2 regions of the Alkalihalophilus lindianensis genome follow, and region 1 is predicted to be linked to the other one. Evidence: a T-box and tRNA genes for the amino acid it is inferred to sense, from the RefSeq annotation. Region 1 holds a T-box; the other holds one or more tRNA genes.
What was found. The T-box of region 1 lies ahead of metG (methionine--tRNA ligase). A T-box ahead of a tRNA ligase gene usually reads a tRNA of that ligase, here a tRNA-Met.
Positions count from the first base shown of each region.

Region 1 (3,687 bases):
GAGCCCCGTTTGGTAAGCTGCCATCAATTGTAGCAAGCTGTAACTTCTTACCTTTTGAACCAGCTAAAATCATTCCTTGTGATAATTCACCACGTAATTTAACTGGCTTCAAGTTCGTAACACAAATAACTTTTTTGCCCTTTAATTCTTCTGCAGAATAATATTTCGCAATACCTGATACCACTTGACGTTTTTCATAGCCTAAATCTAGTTGAATTTTAAGCAAACGATCGGCACCTTTTACTGGTTCTGCTCCTAAAACTTCTGCTACACGAAGCTCTACTTTAGTAAAATCATCAATCGTAATTTCATCTACTTCTGGTATGTCTTCTTGCTTCGTTTCTTCTTTCTTCCCTTCTGAAGGCTTTGCCCCTCCCATTTTTTCAACGATATAGGCTACTTCTTCAGGTACTTCAAGACGAGGGAAAATAGGTTGTCCTTTTTGAACAGTTGTACCAGCTGGGATTTGTGCAAAATTACTTAGAGATTCCCAACTTGTTACCTCCGCGTTTAGTCCAAGCTGAGCCCATATTTTTTTCGGTGTTTCTGTTAAGAATGGTTGAATTAATACAGACACATAGCGCAAGGATTCTGCTAAATGATACATAACCGAACCTAGCTCTTCTTGCTTAGATTCATCTTTAGCAAGCATCCATGGTTGTGTTTCATCAATGTACTTATTTGTACGACTAACTAGCTGCCAAATAGCTGTTAATGCTACTGAAAACTCCATTTCTTCCATAGCATTTTCAACCTTAGTGACCGTCGCGTTCACAAGATCTAGTAACTCAGAATCAAATGGTGTTGCATCCTTCACATAAGTCGGAAGAGCACCATTGAAATATTTATTAATCATCGCTACTGTACGGTTCAATAAATTACCAAGGTCATTAGCTAGATCATAATTAACACGCTCGACGAATCCCTCTGGCGTGAACACACCATCAGAACCGAATGGAACTTCACGTAATAGATAATAACGAAGAGCATCTAATCCGTAACGATCAATCAATGATTCAGGATCCACGACGTTCCCTTTGGACTTCGACATCTTTCCATCTTTCATGAGCAACCATCCATGAGCAAATACTTTCTTAGGTAAAGGTAAATCAAGTGCCATTAACATGATTGGCCAATAGATCGTGTGGAAGCGAACAATTTCTTTTCCTACTAAGTGAACATTTGCCGGCCAATATTTTTGGTAAAGCTCGTCACTGTCTTGTCCGTAGCCAAGTGCAGTAATATAGTTTGATAGAGCATCAATCCATACGTAGACAACATGCTCAGGATTGCTCGGTACTTGTACACCCCATTTAAAAGAGGTACGCGATACAGCAAGGTCTTCAAGACCAGGCTTAATGAAGTTGTTAATCATCTCATTTCTACGAGATTCTGGCTGAATGAACGTCGGATTGTCTTCATAAAACTTTAACAGGCGATCCGCATATTTACTCATTCTAAAGAAGTAAGATTGTTCACGAACCTTTTCTACCGGATGACCACTATCTGGGCTCTTTCCACCAATAATCTTCCCGTCTTCATTGCGAATCGGATCAACCAATTGAAGTTCTGTGTAGAATGTTTCATCAGGGATTGAGTACCAACCTTCATACTCATCAAGATAGATATCCCCTTGTGCAAGCAAACGCTCAAAAATGGTTTGAACAACATTTTTATGACGCTCTTCTGTTGTACGAATAAAGTCATCATAAGAAATATCTAGTTTTTTCCATAGAGACTGTATATCAGCAACGATTTCATCGACAAATTGCTGTGGCGTTAACCCTTTTTCAGCTGCTTTTTGCTCGATTTTTTGACCATGCTCATCTGTACCAGTCAAATAACGGACATCATAGCCACGAAGACGCTTATAGCGAGCCATTGCATCCCCAGCTACCGTCGTATACGCATGACCGATATGTAATTTAGCACTTGGATAATAAATCGGCGTTGTTAAATAAAATGTTTTGTTCTCACTCATTAAAAAAACCTCCCACTTCTTTTTAGACAATACAAAAAGCCCTCATCCAAATCGGGACGAGAGCATATCTCACGCGGTACCACCCAACATTCCCTTTCTCTTCACAGCAGAAAGGCTCATGAAGTCCATGACTTCGTCTGTTAACGCCAGCTACGTCATCTCCTTACAACACATACATGCTCGAAGATGATACCTCCAGGACCATTTTCCATGTTGTTCTACTACCGGTTCCCAGCTCTCCCGGCTCTCTGTCAAATAGCTCATACATGTACTTATCCTATCATCGGATCTTATATCTACTTACTTATTCTACATTTATTCCTCAAATCTATCCAAAATATACCGAACCCTATAGACTGCTGTCAAGAGCGATCATAGAGCGTGGCAAATGGTGTTTTTTGCTTTTTTAACTTTCCTTGTTGACACAAGCGTTCTAGCTCCTGTTTCCACGTCTGCACATCCCAGCTTTTTTGCGCTTCTTTGTTGAGTGTTTCTAGTTCCTTCATTATACTCATTTCGGCAATAGGAAGATGTGGACTTAGCGCCTCCATGACGGCATCATCACTTGCCGCATTCATTTGCTTTAACTCATCAAATGGATTCAGCGTATGTGGGCTAGTGGAATGAGCAAAGCGAATTCGAACAGCCATCGTTCTACCAATAATAGCTGAGGAAACAAACACATCCCCAGAGCGAAGGTAAGGAAGTCTTTTGCCTTCATCATGAGTCAAGTCTGTTTCTTCTTTAATCGTTTGAATATCGGTGCCCCTTACGGTTCTAAATACGAATTTAGAATTCAATTGTGCCGTAATCGTTTCATCAAGTAGCGTCGGTCTTTGCGTAGCAAAAATGAGAAACACTCCGTATTTTCTGCCTTCTTGTGCAATTTCTTTTAATACGGATTTAGCAGGAGCATCATATCCTTTCGGAGCAAAGTTATGTGCTTCATCCGTTACCACCACAAATGGCGGGAAAAACTCACCTTGCTGTTGTTGCAGCTTCGCATCTTTATACATCCGTCTCTTCCCATATAAAGAACCGATGACATAACTTGAGAATACTTGCAACAACCAAACCGCACCTTGGACAACAACAAGCTGACCCGCATGGATCCCTTGTTCAATCGCGCGAATATTTTGCTGAAAAAGACCAGCTTGATTTAAACGATTTACACGCCATTGAATTCCCTTTACCGAGGCAAGTGGTAAGCTCCCGAATTGATCTAATAACTTCTTAAAGGTGTGGTACTTTGCGATTTCTTCCCTAGACATTCCACCATCGTGAAGAAAGCCTTCTACCTTTTGTTTACCAAGCTCCAATGCCTCTGCTAAGTTTGCCACTCGATCACTAAAAGACTGGTAACTATCTTTTCGCTTATGAATCGTTTGAATCACATTGACCATCGACTCACTTAGGGAACCAGCAGCTTGAAGTAACCTCTCCACATCTCTTGTTGATAAGGCAGAAAAATCCACTCCAACATCACGACCAATTTGAACGACTGTGTAACGATCTTTATAGGAAGGAACGTCATCGAGTCCACTCGCAGTAGCTGCAAAGTTCATTTCAAAATGAGGATCGAAAACAATAGTTGGAATCGAAAGCTTCATTAATTCCTCTAACATCACTCGCAGACCAAATGATTTCCCAGAACCAGAGCCACCAAAAACTCCTATGTGAGGGTATTGTTGCATAGCTCGAATATC
Region 1 is NZ_JAWJBA010000013.1:9,248-12,934, reverse strand. Features, by position in the region: gene metG (methionine--tRNA ligase) at 1-1,981, opposite strand, end outside; T-box leader at 2,031-2,274, opposite strand; gene RYX56_RS20470 (ATP-binding protein) at 2,344-3,687, opposite strand, start outside.

Region 2 (3,687 bases), on a different contig from region 1:
AAGCTGCTCTTTCAGATAAAACAGTACTTATTTATACAGAGTCAATTACAAATCCTTTGCTTAGAGTTGAAGATCTAGATGGCGTAATTGCACTTGCTAAAAAACATCACATCTATTCAATGATTGATAACACCTTTGCTACACCTTATTTACTAAAACCTACAGAACAAGGTGCGGATCTGATTGTACATAGTGCAACAAAATATATTGGAGGACACAGTGATGTAAATGCAGGTGTATTAGTGGGTAAAGAAGAGCTTATTAAAAAAGCTAAATCTAAAGTTGTCACATTAGGTTGCAATTTAACACCATTTGAGGCGTGGCTTGGATGCAGAGGAATGAAAACATTAAGTTTACGAATGCAAAGACAATGTGAGAATGCAGCAAAGCTTGCTCATAAGCTAAGTGAATATTCAGCAGTAAGTAAGGTCTATTATCCAAAGAGTGTCTCAGAAAGAGGAAATGGGGCCATGGTTAGTATTGATTTAGCAGATGAGGTTAATATTGAAACCTTTTTTAAGGAGTTAAGCTGGGTTAAAATTGCTCCAACATTAGCTGGAGTAGAAACAACTGTTTCTTACCCATTGCGTACATCTCATCGAACGATTCCAGATCATCTTCGAGTTGATTTAGGGATTGGCAAACAGCTTGTACGAATTTCAGTCGGTATTGAAGACGAGCTTGATATTATTGAAGCTTTTACTCAAGCTATTGAAAAGGCCCAAACCAAAAACCTTTAAAGGTTTTTGGTTTGGTTTAGATAGTCAAACATTTGCTGCAGTAGCGGGATATTATCTGTGGCTAGGAGAATAGGCAGAAATAAGATGGTTAATAGTAAGGCAATAGGAGAAAGGGTCATAATACGAAGCGCCTCATACATTCTCTTTTTCATAGGTTCCTCCTATAGGTAGTAACATAAACATACATAAAAGATATTTTATATAGAATAATGGAGGGCCAAACTATAGTGCAATAAAAGAATGTTTAAAAAAGAAATAAAAAGCACTTGCAATGTATTTTTTGGTGTGGTATATTTATATATGTCTTAGAGAGACAAACAAAGTCTGGTGGCGATAGCAAAGAGGTCACACCCGTTCCCATGCCGAACACGGTCGTTAAGCTCTTTTGCGCCGATGGTAGTTGGGGGCTTCCCCCTGTGAGAGTAGGACGTTGCCAGGCAAACAATTTTTTCTGAATAAGATCTGGGTTGTTTGTTTATACTAACATTATAGCGTCGCGGGATGGAGCAGTCTGGTAGCTCGTCGGGCTCATAACCCGAAGGTCGGAGGTTCAAATCCTCCTCCCGCAATACCAAGAAGAAGTCGGAACTAATATGTTCCGGCTTTTTCTGTTATAACGAATGATTAGCTTGTCTATAATAGCTTGCACATCGCTTATCATTTCAGCTAAACTAATACAGATAACCTTAGGAACATCAATCCTAAGGTTTTTTGTAGGAGATGTATTCAGGAGGGTTAAAATGAAAGATGAGTTTTCATTTATATCAAGCATCACTCCAAAACAGATTCATCAACCTTCTTTGAACGTTGGAATTGGGGATGACGCTGCAATCTATAGTGGATCTACACAATACGATGAGGTTGTCTGTGTGGATACAATGGTCGAGGGTGTTCATTTTACCAAGAATACGCTTAGTCCTTATCAAATAGGTAAAAAAGCCTTAGCAGTTAATCTGAGTGATTTAGCTGCAATGGGGGCCATTCCCCATTATTTTTTGGTATCAATTGCAATATCTCCACAATGGACTGAGGAAGAACTAGAAGCTGTTTATAAAGGTATGAATGATTTAGCAAATAAGTATCAGACTGATTTAATTGGTGGAGATACTGTTTCAACTAAAGAAGGTCTAGTCATTACAGTGACCGTTATTGGAAGAGTGGAAGCAAGAAGAAGACTGCTTCGTTCTAATGCACAAATAGGAGATACGGTCTTTCTTACAGGCTATGTAGGAGGTTCAGCTGCTGGGCTTGCTTTATTACTTGAGTATGGGAGAAAAGCCGATTTCTCTAAGGAAGAAGAAAAACTTACTTTAGCCCATCAAGAACCGCAACCACAAATTGAAGCAGGAAGAATTTTAGCTCAATCAAACTTTCGTCTTTCATTAAACGATGTGAGTGATGGAGTGGCTAGTGAAGCGAATGAGATAGCAGAAGCGAGTCAGGTAAAACTTACAATTGATCCAGATAAACTCCCTTACCATCCTTTTTTAAATAATGGATTAGTTAGTAAGAAGCTTGATTTTGCTTTATATGGTGGAGAGGATTTTCAGCTTATAGGGACTGTGGCTTCCGAACACTTTGAAGCACTCAAGAAAAAGTGTAGTGAGAGTGATATTTTGCTCACTAGTATTGGAGAAGTGAATGAAGGTGAAGGCTCTGTTTATTTAAAAAGAGCAGATGAACAAATTAAATTATTAAAAAAAGGCTATAATCATTTTTCTAAATAGGTGATCAGATGAATAAATGGACAATGAATACAAGCACTCCTGAGGAGACATCGGAGTTAGCTAAGAAATTAGGAGAGATCGTTCAGCCTGGAGACGTCTTAACTCTAGAAGGCGATTTAGGTGCTGGAAAGACTAGCTTCACGAAAGGTCTAGCCAAAGGTCTTGGAGTAAAGCGTGTAGTTAGTAGTCCCACATTTACTATTATTAAAGAATATATGGGTAGAATCCCGTTATATCATATGGATGTCTATCGATTAAATGAAGGCGATGAAGAGCTTGGGTTAGAGGAATATTTTGAAGGAGAAGGTGTCTCCGTCATAGAATGGGCAAGTATCATTCATGAACAACTACCGAAGCATCGTTTGGAAATTGTCATAAAACATACGGGAGAGACGACTAGAGAAATTCAATTCACCTCTCTAGGTAATCGTTACGAACAACTAAGTAAGGAGTTAGCACAATGGGCTACACATTAGCAATTGATACATCTTCATACGTATTGACTTTAGCGATCTCAGCCGAGAAGAAAATCATTGGTGAAGTCACAACCAACATTAAAAAAAACCACTCTCTACGCTTAATGCCAGCTATTGATCAATTAATGAAGGATGTAGGGATATCAGCAAACCAATTAGAACGAATAGTAGTAGCGGAGGGCCCAGGCTCGTACACTGGTGTTCGTATTGCAGTTACAACTGCCAAGAGCTTAGCTTGGTCCTTAAATATCCCACTTGTTGGGGTGTCGAGTTTAGAGTTGATGGTGCAAACAGGACGCTATTTTAACGGCTACACCGTACCGATTGTTGATGCGAGACGGGGACAAGTGTTCACTTCTCTCTATAAAAGTGTACACAATCGGATGGTTGAAATACATGAAGATCGGCTAAGAATGCTAGGAGAATGGCTTGAACAATTAAAAGAATTAGATGGCCCAATCTTGTTTGTGGGACAAGACCTTGACCTACATAGCGAGGAAATACGTGTAGTCTTGGGTGATCAGGCTGTATTTGCGCCTCATGCGATGAGCTTACCTCGAGGTGGCGAACTTGCTGCTTTAGGTTATGAAAAAGAAGCAGTACAATCGGTTCACACCTTTGTGCCACGTTATCTAAGGCTAGCTGAAGCGGAAGCAAAGTGGCAAAGTGAGCAGGAAAAGGCGCGTGAGTCAAATGATTGAGCAAGCAAAGTCGATCATCCGTTTAATGACAATCGAGGACATT
Region 2 is NZ_JAWJBA010000011.1:72,692-76,378, reverse strand. Features, by position in the region: gene RYX56_RS20025 (trans-sulfuration enzyme family protein) at 1-740, shown strand, start outside; gene RYX56_RS20020 (hypothetical protein) at 737-892, opposite strand; rRNA gene rrf (5S ribosomal RNA) at 1,064-1,179, shown strand; tRNA gene RYX56_RS20010 (tRNA-Met) at 1,236-1,309, shown strand; gene thiL (thiamine-phosphate kinase) at 1,481-2,467, shown strand; gene tsaE (tRNA (adenosine(37)-N6)-threonylcarbamoyltransferase complex ATPase subunit type 1 TsaE) at 2,476-2,943, shown strand; gene tsaB (tRNA (adenosine(37)-N6)-threonylcarbamoyltransferase complex dimerization subunit type 1 TsaB) at 2,928-3,644, shown strand; gene rimI (ribosomal protein S18-alanine N-acetyltransferase) at 3,637-3,687, shown strand, end outside.
Region 2: it encodes a tRNA-Met, which carries the amino acid that the T-box ahead of metG (methionine--tRNA ligase) is inferred to sense. The anticodon was not compared.